One region of the Cytobacillus sp. FSL R7-0680 genome, then DNA from elsewhere that is predicted to be linked to it. Evidence: riboswitches for the same ligand, from Rfam matches in the RefSeq annotation. Region 1 holds a riboswitch; each other region holds the start of a gene.

Region 1 (5,717 bases):
ACAATCATTATCCTATGTTCAGAAAGAGCTAAAAAAATGGAAAAGGTTAAATTAATATATTTGACCGCTCCCTATTTTTCGTGAGTTGAGCACCTTCATTGACCAAGTTAATAATCGCCAACTCACTTACTATTCTTATATATACTGAATTTATAGGGATATCCTACCAACCCTCTAAAGGAAGGTTGTTGTTTGATGTAGTTTCTGATAAATTAGGATTCAACATGACTAGCATATTGAGGAGTTACATACATGGAAATACAAAAAAGTAGTACGATGATACAATCCTTGCAAATAGGCATTTCTATCATCGAATTAATCTATCAAAAAGATACCCCAATGAAATTCTCAACCATTCAAGAAGAAACCGGTATTACGAAAAGTAATTTATATAAATATTTAAATACACTTACGCAATTGAACATGCTCTATCGTGAAAAAGGGACAAACCTGTATTATCTTGGAAGCAAATTGATTCAATATGGTACAGCCGCCTTTGGTAGTCGTGATATTGCCGATGCAATCACTCCGTATATGCAGGAACTTTCTTCGCTTACTTCCTGCACCGTTTCGTTTTCATTATGGACAAACAACGGACCTATTACGACAAAGATTTGTCATTCGAATGAACCACTTCATATTGGTACACAACTAGGCGGAAGCTTACCACCAACATCTGCCGCAGGGAAGATTTTCTTAAGTTTCTTAAACCCAGTACTGACAAAAGATTGGCTAGGAGACGGGGAAGCGATCGATAACGCAGAATGGCAAATGATTCAACAATCGAAAATCTCCTTCGCTACCGAACCTTTAATTCCATCGATTTCTTCGGCTTCCGTCCCTTTGCTAGACTACCAGAATCAATTACTCGGTGCAGTGACAGTTGTTGGATTTAACGATAAGATGCCTAAGGAAGCATCGGATCCGATGAGCAAGCAACTGCTGAAGTTTCACCTACAAGCATCTTCTATGTTTGGCTATCGATATAAACAAGGAAAAATTGAACAATACTGATTGAACGTTCAATCGACCGTTTTAACATCTAGTAGAATAAAATACTAGTGAGAAAATTAAGTTGTTATTTTAAAAATATCCTTTTCTGCGAATAAATTGGAGTTTAGCTTCGACTTAGTCTCACATTTGCTGATATAAGCTCTTTACTGATTTATCAACCTACAAAATAAGTCCATTTTATTGAAAAAGGCCGCCATAAACAAAGATGACGACCTTTTTTATCTTAGTTCATCGTCAATCCATGATCAACGACTAGATTTTGTCCCGTAATCGCTCTAGCGCCTGGAGAGGCTAAGAAAACAACGGCTTCTGCTACGTCTTCTGGTTTTGTCACACGGCGGATAGCAGAGTTATCAGCCACAATCGCAAATACCTCAGGGGTAGTAACAGCACTTGCATCCGTTGTTTCTAATAATCCACCGGAAACCATATTCACATTAATATCATACTGTCCGAGCTCTTTGGCCATATTGCGTGTAAAGCCAATTAATGCCGCTTTGGCTGTTGTATATTCATGGTAGGCAACGACTGGGTTCTGGTAAAGATTCGTGCCAATACCAATCACACGGGCTTGCTGTGAATCCTTTAGAGCCGGAAGAGCAGATTGAACAACATTTAAGCTTGCTTTTATCGCGCCTTCAAACTGGGTTTGATAGCTAGCCCAAGATAATTCCTCTACTTTCGCCTGTGCCACAGGATCAAATTTAAATTGAACTAATGCATTATTTACAACGATATCCAAGCGACCAAAATGAGCAATTGTGTCTGCTACCATTGCTTTTACTGCTTGATGATCTCTTACATCAGCTTGGATAGCCAATGCACGATCTTGTCCGATTTTTTCAACTACTGCATCTGCTTTTTCTTTATTATTAAAATAATTAACGACTACTTTGTAGCCCTCCTTACCAAACTTTTCAGCAATTGCAGCTCCTAATCCACGACTTGCTCCTGTTACTAACACGACTTCTTCTCTCACGCTATTCCCTCTTTTCAATAGATGTAATTAAAAATGTTCAGGGAAACAAAACAAAAGGCTCCCCGAAAATGGAGAGCCTACCATACATATGCATATAGTTGGAAGATGCTCCCTACGATCGTCTTAACGAACAGGTTCTAAGGGTCAGGTTTTAACCTTCTCAACTCATTTTCTGAGTCCCCCTGCAACAATTTTTAATTATTTTTAGTTTAGCATACAAATAGTTTCCTAGCTATGAATCGAAGTTCATTTCGAAACTGACCATTTGCTTTATGTTTCTCACCATTGTTTTAAACGGGGATTCTTATCTAGAATCGATTCATATTGTTTCTCATTACCGTAGAGGCTATTCGGGTCAAGCAGCTTATATCTCTCATATTTTTCTAATCGATCTTTTTCTTTTGCCCAGCCTAAATGCTTGACTCGTATTGTGGATAAACTGTGGGTAAGTTGGAAGATGTTTTCTGGAAATCTCCCACAATGCTGTGGTGTTTCTTTCCAGACAGGCTGAAAGGTTGATCTAACTCTTGCTAGAAATGGACGGTATAAGAAATGTGCTTGCCAGTATTCATCTTCACGATAATGGTCTTCATCCCACATATCATACAGTCTAAAACAGTACAGGTCGATAGTATCCTGTTTAACAAAGTCATCAATATAATCAATAAAACTCTCCTCAAACCATTCATCTGCGTCAAGATTTAATACCCAACCTAAAAAACCATTCGTTGCTTCTAACCACTGTTGTTTTCTTAGTTCCACTTCATTGGCAAACTGGGAGCTTGCATTCTTGACCAATTTAATTGGCATACCTTTTAGTTCTTGCAAGAAAATCGATATAGTCTGATCAGTACTAGCATCATCTATAATCACAGCTTCATCGATAAATGGCTTTACTTTCTTTAACATCGTTTGTAAATAACGACCTTCTTCATTCTTCACAATCATCGATAAGCGAATTTGATGGCTTTCTGCTTTTTCTGGATAAATAGGTAGTTCGCTATAAGCATACTGACATTTTTCTTTAAATGCGGGTATGCCTGTAAGGTCAGAAGAACGATAAATATGATAAGCTGGCAGATGTGTGTCTACATGTAGATCCAGTCCTAATGCCACAGCTCTCACACAAAAATGTCGATCTTCTCCCCAAAAACTGAGATTTTTAATTTTACTAAAATGAATACCTGCTAACAAAGCTTTCCTGCTAATTAGCGTGCACGCACCTAATCCTCCTACTTCATAAACACCTGGAGTTTGTAACTGTTGAATAAAGGCCTCGGTTTGAACGGCCTTTTCTTCGTCTGTTATGGCACCTTCATCCGCCTGTCTCCAGTGGGTATATTCATCTGTTAACCACACCTGCGGATAAGGAATTGTCCCCTCTTGCCAAGCCGTCCAAAATACCTCTGAAACAATTTCTTTTTTCGTGGAAATAAGTGTATGAAGGGTATTCGGGTGTAAAAGCAAATCAGAGTCAATTAAAAACAAATAATCAAATTCTTCAAATTTCGCCTGCTCAATAAGCATATCTTTGAAGCGAGCAACCTTCCAGATGAGAGCATCATTCCAGAAATGGGTAAAGTCGGTACGAATATAGATACTATCTTCTTTTGCGGATAAAATCGCAACATCTTTCTTCCATTTGGCAAAATGACGTAGTAGTCTACTTGATTCTTCATTCTGATTATCATCTATGAAAAGATAATGAATCTCCATTGTATCCGTTTTTAAATTGGCTAAGGATAGCAGAAACTCTTTTAAAATATCGGGTTCTTGATTAATTGGACTGCCAATGAGAATTTTTGTATTAACCATAAGCAACATTAACGTTTATTGACAAAACCGTTCACCTCTCTACACTATATTCTCACCATGAATTGCTTGTGTAGTGAAATCAGAAAAATTCTACCCAAAACAAAAAGCAGAGAGTCGTCAGAATCTCCCTGCTCTAATGATGGTGTATATAAGAAATAAGAACATTAATATCGCAATGACGAAGCCGATTTCTACTGCTGGTATATTCCATAGGAGAGATGATTGCCTGCCAAGGGCGGAACCGATAATTAAACCCACCATTATAATGCAAAATGCTAGCAACACGATACTAAATGCTAGCCGGTTGCTGATACGATCAATTCTCGTTAGAAATTTTTCACTGTTTGGCAAATTCAGTTCGAGCGGGATTTTTCCCTTTTTGATAAGGGCAATCAAATCTTTCAAATTATACGGCGCTTCCTTTAGAATATCAAAATACTCCCCGATATGAGCTAGCGAATCTTTCGCCAAATGATCAGGTCGATATTTATTAATAATTAATCGTCTACCAAAAGGCTCAGCAATTTTTAATATGCTTATATTAGGGTCAAGTTTTTCAACAATACCTTCCATTGTTAACAATGTTTTTCCCACTAATGTTAAGTTTGTTGGGATATGTATATGATGTTGATTGGCAACGGAAAACAAATCATTAACTGCCTCGCCAATTGATATTTCACTAAACGGAATATCATAATATCTCTCTCTTAGTAAATCAACATCAATTTTTAAAAGTTCAACATCGACATCATCTTGGACAATACCCATTTTAGTGATGGCTTTAATGACTCCATCGGTACTTTGCCGCAACATGGCAATAATTAATGATGCTAAATTTTCTTTCATATCCTCAGTTAAACGTCCAACCATACCAAAATCCATGAAAACAATTACATTTCCTGGTAATACACAAATGTTACCTGGATGAGGATCTGCATGGAATACACCTTCCTCTAATATTTGCTGGAGGATGCCTTCAACGATTCTTTCGGCGATCAGTTGTTTATTAAACCCTTGTTCCGCCAAACTTTTATTTTCAAGGATGCCGCACCCTTCAATATATTCCATAGTTAACACTTTTTTCGTCGTATATTTCCAGTATGTTTTTGGGATTTTATAATGATTATTGTCTTCAAATTGATTGGCAATTTTATCTGCATTACGACCTTCAAGTAAATAATTCAACTCATTTAACAATGCTTTAGAAAATTCTTTCATCATTTCCACTAACTGATATTGCGATGCCCAATGTAGCCGTTTTTCTGCGATTTTAGCAATTTCTATCAAAATTTCTAAATCTGTTCTCATGGTCTTCTCAATATCAGGCCGTTGTACCTTAACAGCTACTTTTTCACCAGAATGGAGGACACCATAATGGACTTGACCGATAGATGCCGATCCTAATGGCTCCTCTTGAAATTCTGTAAAGAGGTCATGTAGTTCTTCCCCTAGTTCGGTTTCAACAATTTTTTTTACCTCTGCAAATGAAAATGACGGGGCATGTTCCTGCAATTTTTCCAATTCCCTAATAATTGATTCCGGAAAAATATCTGACCTTGTACTCGCAATCTGACCAACTTTAATAAACGTCGGTCCAAGCTCTTCTAAAAACAGACGAACACGTTCACCTGTCGTCTTTTCATGAATTTCCTCTTGCTTTCGCATGAACATACGTTTAGGTAGGGACAATACTTCATGCAAGCCTAATTCTTTTAAGAGATAACCAAAACCGTAATGAGAGAAGGCTACGGCAATTTCACGATAGCGATGAATATGACTCATCTTTGGTTTGAAAATGGCAAAAACCTCCCTTAATTCTCTTCTCGATTGTTTGCCTCAAGTGCTAGAATCCGTTCCTCTAATCTTAAGACATCATCCTTTGTAGCGATATTCAAATCATGCAATAAAC
Region 2 (5,717 bases), 2.3 Mb from region 1:
TAAGGTCAAAATTAGCAAAATGGTCCAATACTTTCCCAAAAAGAGCTGGCAGCAACACTGCGCTAAGAAAGCCACCCGTATTGGCGAAACCGGAAATAAGCCCCACTTCCTTTATATGAAAGGACTGTCTAACAACTGTAAAGGTTAGAGCACTCGCACCATTTGCATAGCCTATGATCACGAATAAAAGAATGAATAATAAATACGGTGGCTCTCCACCCAGCAATACTAGTGTGATCCAAGCAGAAACCGACAGCAACTGCACGATAACATACGGTAATTTGACACTGTCAAAAAAAGTAGATAGATAGGTTGTTAATGGCGCTCCGATAATGGCACCAAATAAGCCGTACATAATTACTTCACTTGCACTTGATCTTGATAAACCGTAAATGTCCATACCATAGGGAACAGCCCAAGAGCCAATAAAGCCAATATATGTGCCTACTACACCAAAATGACAAAGGAATGTCGCCCAAGCTTGGCGATTGACTAGTAATCTTCTTATGATGACTAATAACGGTTCATTTGTTTCTTTTTGATTTTTTTCTTCTTCCATTTGAAATTTCTTCTTAGGATATTTTATTAAAACAACATAGAGTCCGATACCGAGGGTGAATATTACGATGCCAACAATTAAAAATGGAAGTCTCCACCCTAATAGAGAAATGGTCGAACTAAAAGGAACTGTTGCCAATAAGAAACCTAAACTTCCTGTCATTCCAGCAAATCCCACTAGCATCGAAAACTCCTGCTGCTTGAACCAAATGCTCAATACAAGAACTAAATTGACCCAAATAGTAGCATCGCCAATTCCACATAATAGCCTAGCAAAGATAAGCATATAACTATTATCTACCGAACTATAGAGGATGGTACCTAGTCCGTTTAGCAGCGTTCCAGCGACTAGAAATACATTTGGACCAAATCTATCAGAGAATAATCCGATGGGAATTTGCAATCCAGCATAAGCAAAAAATTGAATACTCGTTATCAGCCCAATCGTTGCTGCAGTTAAATGAAATTCTTCCATTAATTGATCAGTAATTAAACCAGGTGCTGTTCTTTGACTAACCATAAATAAATAGGCTAAAAGTAAAACACCAAATACAACCCATCTGTACTTACTTTGTTGTTTATTCATTATTTAAACGCCTTCCTCAATTTAACATTCGTCTCTCATTATACGCTTATTGTCTTTATATATATATAGGAAGTTTATATGTCTATGAGGGTGGAGAAGTAGAAGTCATTTCTATTGACTAGATGAGTAGTTGGTGAAGATCTAACTTCTTTTTTAGGAAAATCCGATATGGCAAACTGTCTTAATTGCATAACAAACCTGATATTACAACGATTATAAAGGGTATGATGTTAACAGAATTGAGTTAGTATGAACTAACCTTATTCTGTTAACACTATTCCCGCTTTCATTTATGAAGTTTTATGCATATGTTTTATCACTTAACCACTTTTCTTGGGTATAAGCCATTTCCCAAAAAGCTAACTCATATTGACAGCTAATGGTAAATGCCATTTTCATTTTTTCTTTTTCTGTTTCAGATGCAATTTCAGCAAGCCGATCAAGATGATGAATTTGTTCCAGTACAAGTTTAACAAACCATTCTCCACCGTATGTATCAATCCAGGTACGATAGATTTCTTCTTTTGGTTTTGCCCCTTTAAAGCTCTGCCCAATATCATAATAAATCCAATAACACGGAAGCAAACTAGCGATGACCTCGCCAACTGTGCCTGTCTCTGCTACACGATATAAATGGGATGTATATGCATAGGCAGTAGGAGCGGGTCTAAACTGGTTTAACTCTTCTTCAGAAACTTTTAATACCTCCATAAATTTGTTATGTAACCCTAGTTCAGCTTCATAGGTACCTTGCGCATGCGAGGCCATTCTTGAGGTCATATATAAATTCTCTGCTTTAGAAGCAGCGATTGCTTGCACACGAGCAAAATGTGATAAATAGTAAGAATCTTGTAACACATAAAAGCGGAAACACTCAATTGGTAAATCTCCCTTAGCAATTCCTTTAACGAAAGGGTGTTCAAAATTCGCTTCCCATATATCATGTACTTCTTTCCTTAACGATTGTGTAAACGTTTCTTTTGTTGTCATCATTTCTACCTCTTCTCTTTTTTTATCGAGCATAAAAAATCCAGAAAAGCGAAAAACCACTTCCTATAAGAAAGTGGTTACTGTATACATCATTCATTTAGTTATAGTTATAACGTTAACTAAATTGATATACGCCACTTCCCTACGCTGGTATCAACCAGATCAGGTTCTAAGAGTCTTAAAGTTATTGCACTTTAATCTCAGCCTTTTAAAGGCACCCCTAGTGGATTTATTCAATTATGCTTTCAAAGTTATGTTATCATCTTATCAATAAATGTCAACCTAAATGGCAACTGTAAGTTTAGGAATTGAGCAATGTCAAGCTTCTCTTTCAGTAACGATTATGAACAAGTTGGATGAATGCTGTCGTTACCTAAACACTTCAACTGATCTAACACCGCGGCTTAAATTGGCATTGACTCAAGGATGGATAACTCCAAATATTCTCCATGCATTTACACTCTCCACCCTCTTCGCCTAGTGAAGTTTTTCTTTATAATGAAAGCTTACGACTTTTTATCAGCTAAAAAAATGTTTATACTAGAATTATGATTTTGGATAAAGAATGGGTGAATACTACTTGGAAACACATATTTTTTCAAAGGGAGAAGAAATCGCCAACGCGATCGTACACGGAATCGGTGCGCTATTAAGTATTGCGGCTCTCGTCATTTTAACTGTTTTCTCATCCTTATATGGAACAGCTTGGCATATTGTCAGCTTTGTTCTTTTTGGTACAACGATGGTTATTTTATATTTCTCATCAACTTTGCTACATAGTTTACCTGCTGGAAAAGCAAAGGATGTATTTGAGATTCTCGATCATTCTTCCATTTACTTTTTTATTGCTGGAACGTTCACACCGTTTCTATTTATAACAGTTAAAGGAACCTTAGGATGGACCTTATTTGGTCTTGTATGGGGGCTAGCAATTGCTGGAACAGTTTTCAAATGTTTTTTTGTTAAAAAGTTTTTAGTCTTCTCGACATTACTATATGTTTTGATGGGCTGGCTAATTATATTTGCCTGGGAGCCTCTGGTTACACACTTACCTACACAAGGAATGATTTTCCTCATTATCGGTGGTGTTCTATACACTGCTGGTTCAATATTTTATGTATGGAGAGGATTTAAGTACCATCACGCATTGTGGCATGTTTTTGTTCTTGCTGGTTCGATTATGCATTTTTTTGCTGTTCTCTCGCTTTTACCTTGAGCAAAATTTACCTCTTTATAAATGATCTGCAGATGGCTACTCTCACCACCTGCAGATTTATTAATATCAGTTTGTAGAGTTTTTATCACATTACTTGTTCTATATTAATAATAAACTACTACTTATAATAACTTCATTACTTCATAGCGAAAGCTCAATTTTTTATACCCTTGTTTACGATACATATCCTTTGGCGTGTCATTGCTGTCGGCTACAAGTATAACCCTATGATTGCTAAATCGCTTCATTACTTCATATTGCAAGCTTGCAGCAATCCCCTTTAATCGGTGAGCTGGTAACACACCTACATTATCAATTTCAGCTGTACACTTATTAAAAAATACTTGTAATGAACCTGCTGGCACACCATGATCATATGCGAGTAACTGTAATGTATCTTTTGCATTATGATGATAGGAATGCATGCTTCTATTAAGGTTCACATATTCCTCACCATAATCTAGATCAAAGTTTCTCTGCAATTGTAGATATTCTCCTAAATTATCATTTGTCACTTCCTCAACCACGATTTCGTTCTTTCTATCTTTATAGATAAATTGAAGAGGGTTAATTTCATATAACTCCTGACACCCGATCGTATAGAATTGTTGATAAAGGTATAATAAAACATCCTCTTGAATCATTTCGTCTGCTGGTAAATAAAACTTCAAATGTTCTTGTTTATGCTCTTTCTGATAGTCTTCCAAATACATTTGTGCCAGTTGAAAATCTTGCAAACTAGGATTTATTTTAAATTGGATAAAGTTTGCATCATATTTAAAATAGAACTGTTTTGTGCCATAGTGATCAAAATTGGCTTTTTCTGCTATTAAATTACCATCATGATGTATATCTCTGAAACTAACCACTGACCATCTCTCCCCTACTTATAGCCCTTAAGTATAACGATTAATTCCTTACGGTAAAAAAATACCTCTATCTATTTTATCATTTTTCACAAATAAAGAAGCCCGAACATTTATGTTCGGGCAACAACACCGCATTATTACAAATACATTTCGATACCGGGTCCAATCGGAATACCGAATAATCCAAAAATGAATAGCATGACTACCCAAATTACTAAGAAAACCATTGAATAAGGAATCATTAAGGAAATAAGCGTGCCTAAACCTGCTTTTTTATCGTATTCTCTCATAAAAGCAAGAACTACAAGGATATACGGATTTAGTGGTGTAATAATATTTGTAGTTGAATCGGCAATTCTATACGCTGCTTGGATAAAAGCAGGGTTATAATCAAGTAACATAAACAATGGAATAAAAATTGGGGCTAATAATGCCCATTGAGCAGACCCACTAAAGATTAATAAATTCAGGATAGAGACGAAAATAATAAATCCAATAATAACAGGAATACCAGTTAAATTGATGGAAGATAAGAATTCCGCACCATTGACTGCAATCCAAGTACCTAAATTGGACCAGTTAAAATAAGCAATAAATTGTGACGCAGCAAATATAAGGACGATATAGCCTGCCATATCTTTCATCGAATCTGCCATATACTTTGGAATATCAGCACTTTTTGTGATTTTCTTTACTGTTACTCCGTATGCTGTTCCCATCGTTATAAAGAATAATAAAACAATTGGGATAATTCCACTTAAAAATGGGGAAGGAATCATACCACCTTCTTCGTTTCTAAGAGGGGAGTCTGGCCAGAAGATAATTGTAAGTAAAATAGCAATATATGCTAGACCCGCTATAACGGCATTTCTTAACCCTTTTGACTCGATAGCTGAAACCGGTTCAAAATTCTTTTTCAAATCCCCATCATATTTTCCTAATCTTGGTTCAATTACCTTTTCAGTTAAGAATCCACCAACTAAAGTTAAGAGAACAGTAGAAATCGACATAAAATACCAATTATCAACAGGTGATACAACAAATGAAGGATCGATTGCTTTAGCAGCCTCAGTAGTAATTCCCGCCAATAATGCATCTGTTCCAGCGATTAAGACATTGGCTGAAAAACCTGCACCTACTCCAGCAAAGCCAGCTGCTAAACCAGCTAATGGATGCCTACCAACAGTGTAGAAAACCATCGCAGCTAACGGTGGTACAAGTACGAACGCCGCATCTGAAGCAATATTCCCCATAATACCAATAAAGAAAACAGCATAAGTGACTAATGACTTTGGTGTACTTAAGATCGACTTTTTAATGGCTGTTTCTAGTAAACCAACTTTATCAGCTAAGCCTACACCAAGCATCATAGCTAACACAAGGCCTAGTGGGGCGAAGCCAGTAAAGTTAGACAGCATCTCAGTTAATATAAACTGCAGTCCTTCACCAGAAATTAAACTTTTTATTGCCAACTCTTCCCCTGTTCCTGGGTGCTCAA
Region 3 (5,717 bases), 2.6 Mb from region 1:
GGGAGAAAGCTCTGGATTACATGTCGTATTGATTGTCAAGAACGGAATGAATGAAAGCGAACTCGTAGCACGCGCAAAAAGAGAGCGCTTGAAAATTTATCCTTTATCTAATTACTCCATAATTAGAAGAGATGATAAAGAACCGCAAATTATATTAGGCTTTGCAGGTATTCGTGAAGAGCAATTGGAACACAGCTTGAAAGCATTGTTCAAAGCGTGGGGGATGGATGAGATTGATTAAATAAATCTCTCTTTGCTTGATTCAATAAAAAAATTAGAATTAAGTACTTTAAGATAATCAACAACGAACAAATTCTTATCATATAACTGAACTTGTTCGTTGTTAATTTTACTTAGAAAGGTTTTAGCGAGTAAAGTTAGGGCATAATCCGATGGCCAAATATATTAAGTGTACCCAATCGATAGGAGACGTAATAGGCGATTATTAATATGATAAGCATGATGATAAAAAATAGGTAATCAGTCGCTTTGATTTTCATTACAGTATAATAGGTTCGATCTTTTGACCCTGTAAAACCTTTTGATTCCATTGCAATTGCGACTCTTTCAGCCTTCCGAATGGCGCCAGCTAATAGGGGGATAAAATATTGTCTCGTATGTTCCACGCGATTTCTCCATCCTTTTGCACGACCAAGGCCCCGAACACGATGAGCTTTCTTTAACAAGTCTAATTCGTGCTTGAAGGTTGGAACAAAGCGATACCCTGCCAAAATACCATAAGTTAACTTAGGTGAAAGGCGAACTTGCTGCATTAAACTTAACATAAATTTTGTTGGATCAGTTGTAAAAGCAAAGAGTAAAGATAACCCTATAAAACACAATGACCTTAGTGCTAAACTCATACTAACTATAATGCTACCCATCCTAATATCAAAAGAAAAGAACGAAAAAACAATAGGACCAGTTGCGTACTTATCATCCGTATACAGCATTGTCATCCAAGCTAACCCGAGCGTAAAAAAGGACATCGGTATAAAGTAAAACAACCATTTCTTTATGTTCAGTTTACTGAAGAAAAAGGTAAGTATCAGGATATAAATAAACATAATCGCTGGTGTAATAATATCAAAGGAAAAGCTCAACAAAATGGCAGGTAAGATAACCGTAATAGCTTTTATGGTTGGATTTAATGAGTGTATCATATCGTCATCTCTTCATTTATCAACCGTAAGCGGTAAGGTATCCTTAATCTGGCTCTTTCTAAAAGGTCAGTTTTTCGCCAAAGTGCTTTAGGTGTACCATCATAAACGATCTTTCCTTGTTGCATAACCAAGACATTATTACAGTATGAATCAACTAAATCCATGTCATGTGTAACGAAAACGATGGTGGCCCCTTTATCATTTAGGTGCATGACTTTACGCATAAATTGAGAGGTCGTATAGGCATCTTGTCCAAATGTTGGTTCATCGAATAGAAGTAAATCAGGTTTGGAATGTAACATCGTTGCTACACTTAGCCTTCTTTTTTGGCCACCACTTAAGGAAAATGGATTTTTCCACTTATCAGATAAGAGATCAAAATCGGTTAATAAATGATGAACCATTCTTTCTGTTTCTTCTGTAGAATAGCCACTTAGCTTGATACCAAAACACACTTCATCGTATACAGTTTGGTTAATAAATTGATGCTCAGGATTTTGAAATACATAGCCCATATTCTTATACAATTCGTTTTCATGCCAATTACTTAATGGAGTGTTTAAAAAATCGATTGAGCCTGATACGGGCTTAATTAATTTGGCTATTAACTGTAATAAAGTAGATTTACCAGCACCATTTTCGCCAACTATTGCGCAAAAGTCCCCTTCTTTGATTGAAAAGGAAAGTTCATTTAGGATTTGCTTATTTTTATAGTTAAATTGTATATCTTTAAGATTGACTATTACTTCTGTACTTTCTTTCTCACTTGATGGTCGACTAGGCATTTTCCTATTTTCATACCTTTTAGGAACTCTTATACGATTCTTCGTCAACTTATGTAAATGATTTTGAAAACCTTCCTTCGGCGTACTATCTAAAAGTATTTCTCCTTTTTTATTAAGCGCAACCAACCGATGAGCGTATGGTTCCCAGTCATCGATTTCGTGTTCAATTACAAGCAAACCAAATCTTTGTTGTTTTTGAATCTTAATAATTGTCTCGATAAACTCGAGGCTAGATATCGGATCTAAATTTGCTGTAGGTTCATCTAAAATTAAATATTGAGGGTCCATTAAAAGGATAGAAGCTAGCGCAACCTTTTGTTTTTGTCCTCCTGAAAGATGGTGAATGTTATGTTTCATATATTGTGATAATCCTACAATATCCAGCACATGTTCTATTCTTTGTTTCATTTGACATCTGGGAATAGACAAGTTTTCTAACACAAATGCTAATTCATCTTCTACACGAACCATGCAAAACTGACTTTCTGGATCTTGAAAGACAATGCCTATTTCTTGGTTTATTACTCCTTTAGGGTAGGAGGAGATATTTCTCCCTTTATATAAAAGGTCCCCTGAAGTAAAACCTTCAACCGCCTCAGGATATAGACCATTTAAACATAGTGTAAGTGTACTTTTGCCAGAACCACTTGCTCCAAGTAATAAAGTCACTTCCTCTGCATATAACTTACAGCTTACATTATTTACAGAAGGTTCATCGTGTTTATCAAAGGAAAATGAGAAAGAGTCTAATTCAAAAATTGGTTGATGATTTTCCATGCCTTGCTAGTACCTCCTTCCCAATAGGGTACCCATTTAAAACACCAGTTTTCGCTAGTTGATCTGCTAATATTTTTCCTAAATAACCAGCAATGATAGCTCCACTTAGGAGACGTATAACAAACATTGTCATAATAAGCCAGGATTCATAGGCATGAAAACCTGATACAAAGAAATGGTAAGGAAAACTAATAAATGCAGCGCTGACACCTGAAAAAACGAGAATACGAGGTTGATAATTTTTCCATTTTGTCAGAGCAAAAGCGATTTCCGCCCCTAATCCTTGCACCATCCCTGAAAGAATTAAAGTGGGTCCAGATGTTGAGCCGACAAGTACTTCGGTAATAGCAGCAATGGTTTCTGCTGTAAAAGCAACGCCTGGCTTTCTGATAATGTAAGCAGCTATTATGGATACAATAAACCATATGCCATAAATCAATTCATAACCAATGGGTCCAAACCCAAACGGGGTAAGGATGGCAACAAGAACTTTACCGACCCCAAAAAACCCTAAATAAATAAAGCCAAATACGACACCCAGGACTGACATGAGAACAATATCTTTCAGACGCCATGATTTTATCATGAGACTTTCACTTCTTTAGCTTTTCCAGTAGGGCTGTTAGCTGATAATGTGAATGTCATTGTCACATGAGATACATCTTGCTTGGTCTGATCGAAAACGTTCTGTAACAAGTTAAAAATATCATTCACCTTGCCATCAAGCCTTGTGGCATAATGGCTATGGCTTACGTTTACTTCAGTCTCCTTGGACCAATCAATTTGCTCATAAATTTTTTCCATATAATCTTCCCTCCCTAAGGGATAGAGGGCAAATTTACAACCTGCAAGCTGGTCTATTTCTTTTGTATCATCCTTGTTCAAGGCAATGTCAGATTCGTCCATGTATACATCTGCTGCTGAATCTCCTGGACAACCAATCGAAAAGGTACCACTCATAGCGATGTGTTCTCCTGTTTTAGCTGCGTGTAAAAAGATTGCCCTCACTACATCAAAAACATGAATTTGCTTACCACGGATACAAGTAGATACATCATCAGTTTCTGACCACACCTTTGACGTGTTCACTTCTTTAAGGGCAAATAAGATGATGTCCACATACCTCTCACTCATTGGAGAAAGCGTAAACTGACAACCTACGATACTACTTGTTCCACATAATTGATTCATATAAAAATCTCCTTTTAACATTTTTTGAACAAAAAAAACTGCACCCCGATGGAATGCAGTTTGGCTATGCAGAAAAAAAAGAGAATACACTGACCAACTGCACTTCCCCACGCTAGTATTATCTAGATCGGGTTATAAGGGTCAGGCAATTGCCTTCTCAGCCATTAAATATAGCTCCCCTAGCGCATTCGATATATTTTATTTGTTCGTCTATCCTATCATAAGCAAAAAATCATTATCTGTAAACCAATACTTGTCAATTGATAATGTAGTAGAGATAAATACAATTTATTAATTGATACGTAAATGATGCAAAAGAGTAAGGAATACAGTTTAAATCCCAATATAGTAGAGGTGAATAAAATATTGATGTGAAGAATGTTGATATATTCGCATACTATTTAGAATGAAGAATAACCCGATTACTAATTTCAGTAATAATGGTTGTCATTTCTTCCGGAGATTCTTTCATCCCATTCATTAACCATTTTTCAATTACATAAATACATCCACTAATTACAAAGTAAATCATATATTTTGATTTATCTATATTTATGACCTGCGGATCTTCCTTTAAACTATTAATAATGATTGATTGTGCAGTATCAATCACTCTCGTTTGAAAAGCTTTGTTACCATGGTCACTAAATAAAACAAGAAAATCAGCACTTCGTTTATAAACATAATCTAATAAATACTTCGTCATTGCAAAAGTTTCATTTATCTCATTATGGTTGTACTGTTTTAAAGTGACCTGTAATTCTAACAAAATCTCATCTTCAATATGCTGAAGTAAATCAAATTGATCACGATAATGGCTATAAAAAGTAGAACGATTGATATCTGCTTTTTGACATAATTCTTTAATGGTAATGGATGAAATTATCTTTTCTCTTAATAATTCCATTAAACTTTCCTTTAACACCATACGAGTATATTGTTTCCGACGATCCAATTTTTTGTTCATCATGCCACCCTCACTTTTTTGAGAAATCCAACAAAGTACGCTTAAATGTTGGATGTTAAACATTTTTTACACAACTGTTTGTTGTTTATCTAACACAGTGGTATGTATAATGTTACTGTAAAAGAATTTCAACATCAAGAAGTGGGGAAGCCAATAATGATTGAGTTTATTATTCGTTATAAAAAATCTGTAACCATCATTTTCTTTTTGTTATCAGTGCTTTCTGCTATTGGATTTCTGTTTGTGAATGTTAATTATAATATGAAAGATTATATCCCAGCAGAAGCTGAATCTACCGTTGCTTTAGAAGTGATGGAAGATGAGTTTACTAGTGGCATTCCAAATACAAGCGTAATGGTTGAGAATGTAACAATCCAAGAAGCGCTCGTTATTAAAGAGAAATTAAATAAGGTTCAAGGTGTAACTGATGTGATGTGGTTAGATGATGCGATGGACATAAGAACACCAATAGAAACCGGAGACCAAGGCACAATAGAAAATTACTACAAAAATAATCACGCTCTTTATTCTGTCACCATTGAGAGTGGCAAAGAGGTCGAAGCAACAGAAGATATATATCAAATAATTGGTGAGAAGGGATCACTTATTGGCGAAGCTGCAAATACAGCTACGCAGCAGAAAATGACAGGGCAAGAAACGTTACTCGCTGCAGGGATACTTATTCCCATTATTATCATTATACTAGTTCTCTCGACAAACTCTTGGGTCGAACCGCTCTTTTTCTTAACGGCTATCGGTGTATCGGTAATTATTAATTTAGGGAGTAATGTTTTTATAGGAGAAGTGTCCTTTGTGACACAATCAGTCGCACCA
Region 4 (5,717 bases), 2.5 Mb from region 1:
AAAATGTAGGAGGAATATTTCATCTTATGATGCATTAAGTGAAGCAATCAATGACTTTATTATTCTTTTTCCATCAGAAAAAGTAACAAAGACGGCGATTTATGATTGGTGTGGAGGAGCAATCAGTAGTTCCGCAATACAACGATTCTTACAAGAGAAATATACACTTAATGGTGGTGGAAATTATTTTTATTATCATTAATGGGTTTTAAAAAAGAAGAAATAGTTGAATTATTTAGTAATGAAGTGAAGTAACAGTACCGTATAGATTGACCGGTATTCTGATGGGTTTAATCTACTAGTAAGCAGTTATAAGTTGAACAAAGGACTTTGTGCACAAAAAAATTTATATGACATCGCAAAAAAGGGGATAGTAAGTCACTCAATAGGAGAATCAGAGAAGAGCGCCTCGCAAAAGGGTTTAGCTAGTCACTCAGAAAGAAAACCAGAGATAACCGCCTCACAAAAAGGGAGTTATTCAGCAATTTATTTAGAACCAAACACAAATGAAAGCCGAGCAAGGGAGTGCCCGGCTTTCATAAATTCGTTTAGGATAATGCGAATTACTTAGATAGTAAAAGAAATATTCTAATGAACTATAACCATAATCATCACAAGCTTTATCCTATCCCACTAACAATCAATTCAGCAGCTTCTTCAGCTGTTTTCCCGTCAACATTGATTTTTAGATGATATGGTTGATAATGAGCTTGTCTTTCTTTGTAGAGATGATACATTTCGTCAGTAGAAAGACCATTCAATTTCGGTCTTGTATCTTTAATCAATGGGTATCGATCGAGCCAATTTTCCCATGAGAGCTCGATAAGGACAACGGTACTGTTTTGTAAACAAATTTCGCGGTTCTTACTGTTTAAAAAGGCGCCGCCGCCTAATGAAAGAATCTGTTTTTCTTCGGCAGATAGTTGTTCAATCAATTCGCTTTCAGCTTTTCGAAAAACTTCTTCACCATGATCAAGGAAAATTTTTGAAGTTGACATCCCAAACTGTTGTTCAATGCGTTCATCCGTGTCGATTAAACCCCACTGTAATTTCTTAGCTAATTCCGTTCCTATGGATGTCTTTCCGACCCCCATAAACCCAATAAGTACAATACTCTTATCTTCCATAGACTGTCCTCCCGAATAATATATAAAATATCATATCATAACGTTTTATGTCGCAACATCGTTTCTATCCAATGTTTTTTATTTTCATTTCTATCATTTCATGTTATATTGACATCATATATTATAAGTTTTCACTGGGGGTGCCTTCACATAGAGGCTGAGATTGAATGCCGTTCAAAACCCTTTGAACCTGATCTGGTTTGTACCAGTGGAGGGAAGTGTGTCGATGTAGTCGTCCTCGCTTCCTTTTGGAAGTAGAGGATTTTTTTTATATATGAATAAATGCTAGGGGTGCCAAATACTTGGCTGAGATGAACCCTTTGAACCTGATCTAGTTAATACTAGCGTAGGGAAGCGAGTGACGTCATACATATCATGATGACCAAAGCCGCTTATTCAAAATAGCGGCTTTTTTATTTTTATCGAAAGGAGGAAAGGTCTATGAATAAAATCCAAAAAATGACGATGACGGCAACGATTGCAGCCATCACTACTGTGTCGAGTAGTCTCATTTTTATTCCGATTGGAATAGCGAAAATTTTTCCGATTCAGCACTTGGCGAATGTATTATCTGCTGTACTTCTTGGACCATGGTATGCCGTTAGTCAAGCGTTTCTTTCATCTACATTGAGAAATATGATGGGGACTGGAAGTGTTTTTGCCTACCCCGGGAGTATGATTGGCGCATTACTTGCAGGGTTCCTTTATCAAAAAACGAAAAAAATTGGCTTCTCAGCACTAGGTGAAGTCGTTGGAACAGGAATGATAGGGGCAGTAGCGACTTATCCGATTAGTACATTACTTTTAGGACAAGAAGCAACCCTTTTCGGATTCCTACCAGCATTTATGGTGAGCTCGTTTACTGGAGCAATTTTAGGATATGGTTTATTAAGAGTATTAATTAAGAATAAAGCTATTGGAGGTTACATCAATGAAAACAGCATTAACGATCGCAGGTTCTGATTCAGGAGGAGGAGCTGGGATTCAAGCAGATCTTAAAACTTTTTCCGCCAATGGTGTGTTTGGCATGTCCGTCATTACGGCGATTACCGCTCAAAATACAGTAGAGGTACGTTCGGTACAGGATATAGAAATCAATATTATAAAAGACCAAATAGAAGCTGTGTTTGATGATATCCAAGTTGATGCTGTCAAAATCGGGATGTTGTCATCTAGTGAGACTGTAAAAATCGTCGCAGACCGTTTAAATCATTATAGTCCAAAAGTGATTGTGTTAGATCCTGTTATGGTTTCAAAAGGTGGACATCATCTTTTAAAGGAACAAGCTATTGAAGCATTAAAAGCGAAAATGTTACCACTTGCGACTGTAATTACGCCAAACATTCCTGAAGCTGAAGTACTTTCGGGTATGACAATTCGCACGGTTGATGATATGGAGCAAGCTTGTAAAAAATTATATGAATTAGGGCCAAAAGCCGTCTTATTAAAAGGTGGACATTTAGAAGGAGAACCGAATGACTTATTATGGGATGGACAAAGTTTCAACTGGTTTAATGGTCGAAGAGTAGAGACAAAAAACACCCATGGTACAGGTTGTACTCTATCATCTGCCATTGCTGCTGGGTTAGCAAAAGGGGAAGAACTTATTGAGGCCATACAGTCTGCGAAAAATTATATTTCCATAGCGATTGAGCATAGCCTAGCACTCGGTAATGGGCATGGTCCGACAAATCATTTTTATGAGTTATACAACAAAGCAAAGATGGAGGAAAGATAATGGCGATTTCAAGTGAAGCAGTTGAGAGAGTCTTTCAGCAGTTACAAGAACATACCCCACTCATTCATCATTTAACAAATACAGTAACTATTAATGATTGTGCAAATGTGACCCTAGCAATGGGCGGTTCACCTGTTATGGCCACCCAACTCTTAGAAGTAGAAGAAATGGCTATGGTGGCAGATGGGCTCGTAATTAATTTTGGTACTATTAATGATGCGATGTTTGCGGCAATGATTAAAGCTGGACAAACTGCCAATCAAAAAGGGGCCCCAGTAATATTTGATCCAGTTGGTGTTGGTGCAACCACTTATCGCACAAATAAGGCAAAAGAGCTAATTAGCACAATAAAAGTGTCCATTATTCGCGGCAATGCTTCTGAAGTTTCTGCTCTTATTGGTAAGAATACAAAAACGCGTGGTGTTGATGCAGGGGCAATTGAAATAGCACCTGAAGCACTTGCAAAGGAGGCAGCTGAAGTCCTAAACTGTCTCATTGTTATTAGTGGAAAAGAAGATGTCATTACAGATGGGAAGCAATTAGTTGTGATTGATAATGGAGATTATCTTTTGACGAAGGTAACAGGAACTGGTTGCATGACAGCTTCATTAGTAGCAACTGCTGCTGCTGTTTCAGAAAATTGGTTTGACGGGGCTGTTATTGGTATGGCTACTATGAGTCTAGCAGGGGAAATCGCAGCTAAGAGCTTACATGCCGGTGAAGGGTTAGGTTCATTTCGAGTGAAGCTAATGGATACGATTAGTACAATGAATGCAGCCATATGGCTAGATGGAGTGAGGCAAAACTAATGGATTACCGTTTATATTTAGTCACAGATGATAAAATAGCAAACAATGAATTATATGATATTGTTCGAAGTGGTGTAAAAGGTGGTGTGACCATCGTTCAATTAAGAGAGAAGACAGCGGATGGTCAACTCTTTTATGAAAAGGCGAAAATATTACAATCTATATTAAAACCATTGGATATTCCACTGATTATTAATGATAGAGTAGACATCGCTTTAGCGGTAGGTGCAGCAGGTGTGCATGTTGGACAAGATGATCTGCCATGTGCCGTCGTTAGAAAGATTGTTCCTGATGATATGGTAGTTGGTATCTCTGTATCCAATGTGGAAGAAGCGAAACTTGCTCAAGAACAAGGAGCAAATTATGTTGGAATAGGTTCGGTGTTTCCGACAATTTCTAAATCAGATGCTGATTTATTAGCACCAGGTATGCTCGAGGAAATCATTGCAGCGATTGATATTCCTGCTGTCGCTATTGGTGGTATTCAACTAGAAAACATAAAAATGCTTAAAAATCGAGGGTTAGCAGGTGTTTCTGTTGTCTCAGCAATTAGTAAATCTAAAAATCCAGAAAAGTCAGCTCGAGATTTACTTCAATTATTCCTTTAGACCTAAAAAATATCATAAGTGTAGTTAAAGAGAACTTATTCCATTGACAAGATACTATTAATATACTAAAATTACTTTTGGTTCGAGATATTTCATTTTAGTGTATTTCGAATAAATTATTACGACATTCGGAGGTCTTCACATAATGGCAAAAGTTCTATTTGTAAACGCAAGTGATCGTCCAGTTGAAGCTGGAATTTCTGTAAAAATGTATCATGCATTTTTACAATCATATAAAGAATCAAATCCATCAGATGATATTACGGAATTGAATCTTTTTGAAGAAAACATGCCTTACTATGGTAATGATGCAATCAATGGTACTTTTAAAAAGAACCAAGGGTTGGAATTAACTGCTGCAGAAGAAAAGGGTGCGGCGCTAGTTGAGAAGTATTTAAATCAGTTCTTTGATGCTGATAAAATCGTTTTCGCATTCCCACTTTGGAATTCAACTGTACCAGCTCCATTGATCAGCTATGTTTCTTACTTAGCTCAAGCAGGTAAAATGTTTAAATATACTGCTGAAGGTCCAGTAGGATTTGCTGGCGACAAGAAAGTGATGCTTTTAAATGCTAGAGGTTCTGATTATTCACTAGAAGGTATGGCTGCTGGCGAAATGGCAGTTAACTTAGTAAAAACAATTATCAGCCTTTGGGGCATTACTTCTCCGTCAGAAGTAGTGATTGAAGGACATAACCAATACCCAGATCGTACACAAGATATTATTGAAGAAGGATTACAAAACGTAGCTAAAGCTGCTGCTCAATTCTAATTCGATACGAAAGCATCTCTATATTTTTGTAGAGGTGCTTTTTTTGTCTAAAGGACGTCCTAAAACTTGTATATAGGAAATCACGGTCGCTCATTCTTTGTGTAAACCTTGAATAAACTTGACCAGTATCACACAACTCGATGATGTGTAAAGAGATTAGGGTTCAAAAAAGGAAGACATTTTAAACAAGCTAGTAAGATAAAAACGTATACGCAATTAAATATGTTTTTTAACTACAAGCATGAATGATTGCTGAGGAACTATTTGTCGAATCAGTACCCAAACTGTTACGAGATTACTTGCTTATCTTAAAGTAGAACAAAACAGAGTGAGGAATGGCCTCACTCTGTTTGCTATTGTTTTTCAATTTTTGAAGGATTGTTTATTTTATAAGGTACTGTTTCTTCTACTTTATGCTCTTCATCGACATCGTCTTGGGCTTTTGGTAATTTCTTTTTGACGATTTTGCCATTAAAGGAAAGTTTGTCTCCGATAGCTAATTCTTGTTTTTTTAATGTTTTAGAGTGACTGCACCAAGCTAGTCCAATTGGTAAAGGGTCGTCTTGATGAATGACAACCTCATCGAGCACAATGACTTCATCATGGTCCTCAGTGAAATGGTTATAGCTTAGCGCAAATTGCTTCACAATTGCTGAAAAAGCC

Evidence for each region. A riboswitch is a leader RNA that binds a small molecule or an ion and turns the genes downstream of it on or off. The one in region 1 is predicted to bind thiamine pyrophosphate.
Region 2: it holds a riboswitch for thiamine pyrophosphate, as region 1 does, so the genes downstream of both, tenA (thiaminase II) here and MKY26_RS19200 (3-oxoacyl-ACP reductase) in region 1, are expected to answer to the same signal.
Region 3: it holds a riboswitch for thiamine pyrophosphate, as region 1 does, so the genes downstream of both, MKY26_RS06215 (YkoF family thiamine/hydroxymethylpyrimidine-binding protein) here and MKY26_RS19200 (3-oxoacyl-ACP reductase) in region 1, are expected to answer to the same signal.
Region 4: it holds a riboswitch for thiamine pyrophosphate, as region 1 does, so the genes downstream of both, thiW (energy coupling factor transporter S component ThiW) here and MKY26_RS19200 (3-oxoacyl-ACP reductase) in region 1, are expected to answer to the same signal.

The regions. Positions count from the first base shown of each region.
Region 1 covers NZ_JBBPAO010000001.1:3,827,782-3,833,498, reverse strand. Annotated here, with positions in the region: gene MKY26_RS19210 (polysaccharide biosynthesis protein) at 1-55, shown strand, start outside; gene MKY26_RS19205 (IclR family transcriptional regulator) at 253-1,014, shown strand; gene MKY26_RS19200 (3-oxoacyl-ACP reductase) at 1,238-1,993, opposite strand; TPP riboswitch at 2,086-2,187, opposite strand; gene MKY26_RS19195 (glycosyltransferase) at 2,273-3,808, opposite strand; gene MKY26_RS19190 (ABC1 kinase family protein) at 3,926-5,590, opposite strand; gene MKY26_RS19185 (phasin family protein) at 5,620-5,717, opposite strand, start outside.
Region 2 covers NZ_JBBPAO010000001.1:1,499,798-1,505,514, forward strand. Annotated here, with positions in the region: gene MKY26_RS07465 (MFS transporter) at 1-1,144, opposite strand, end outside; gene tenA (thiaminase II) at 1,445-2,134, opposite strand; TPP riboswitch at 2,257-2,366, opposite strand; gene trhA (PAQR family membrane homeostasis protein TrhA) at 2,715-3,350, shown strand; gene MKY26_RS07480 (GNAT family N-acetyltransferase) at 3,473-4,219, opposite strand; gene MKY26_RS07485 (AbgT family transporter) at 4,357-5,717, opposite strand, start outside.
Region 3 covers NZ_JBBPAO010000001.1:1,231,722-1,237,438, reverse strand. Annotated here, with positions in the region: gene pdxR (MocR-like pyridoxine biosynthesis transcription factor PdxR) at 1-241, shown strand, start outside; gene MKY26_RS06230 (energy-coupling factor transporter transmembrane component T family protein) at 378-1,163, opposite strand; gene MKY26_RS06225 (ABC transporter ATP-binding protein) at 1,160-2,725, opposite strand; gene MKY26_RS06220 (ECF transporter S component) at 2,700-3,311, opposite strand; gene MKY26_RS06215 (YkoF family thiamine/hydroxymethylpyrimidine-binding protein) at 3,308-3,916, opposite strand; TPP riboswitch at 4,004-4,107, opposite strand; gene MKY26_RS06210 (TetR/AcrR family transcriptional regulator) at 4,314-4,886, opposite strand; gene MKY26_RS06205 (efflux RND transporter permease subunit) at 5,040-5,717, shown strand, end outside.
Region 4 covers NZ_JBBPAO010000001.1:1,302,943-1,308,659, reverse strand. Annotated here, with positions in the region: gene MKY26_RS06590 (nuclease-related domain-containing protein) at 1-202, shown strand, start outside; gene MKY26_RS06585 (shikimate kinase) at 621-1,127, opposite strand; TPP riboswitch at 1,254-1,361, shown strand; TPP riboswitch at 1,405-1,497, shown strand; gene thiW (energy coupling factor transporter S component ThiW) at 1,569-2,090, shown strand; gene thiD (bifunctional hydroxymethylpyrimidine kinase/phosphomethylpyrimidine kinase) at 2,059-2,865, shown strand; gene thiM (hydroxyethylthiazole kinase) at 2,865-3,674, shown strand; gene thiE (thiamine phosphate synthase) at 3,674-4,282, shown strand; gene MKY26_RS06560 (FMN-dependent NADH-azoreductase) at 4,428-5,054, shown strand; gene MKY26_RS06555 (hypothetical protein) at 5,408-5,717, opposite strand, start outside.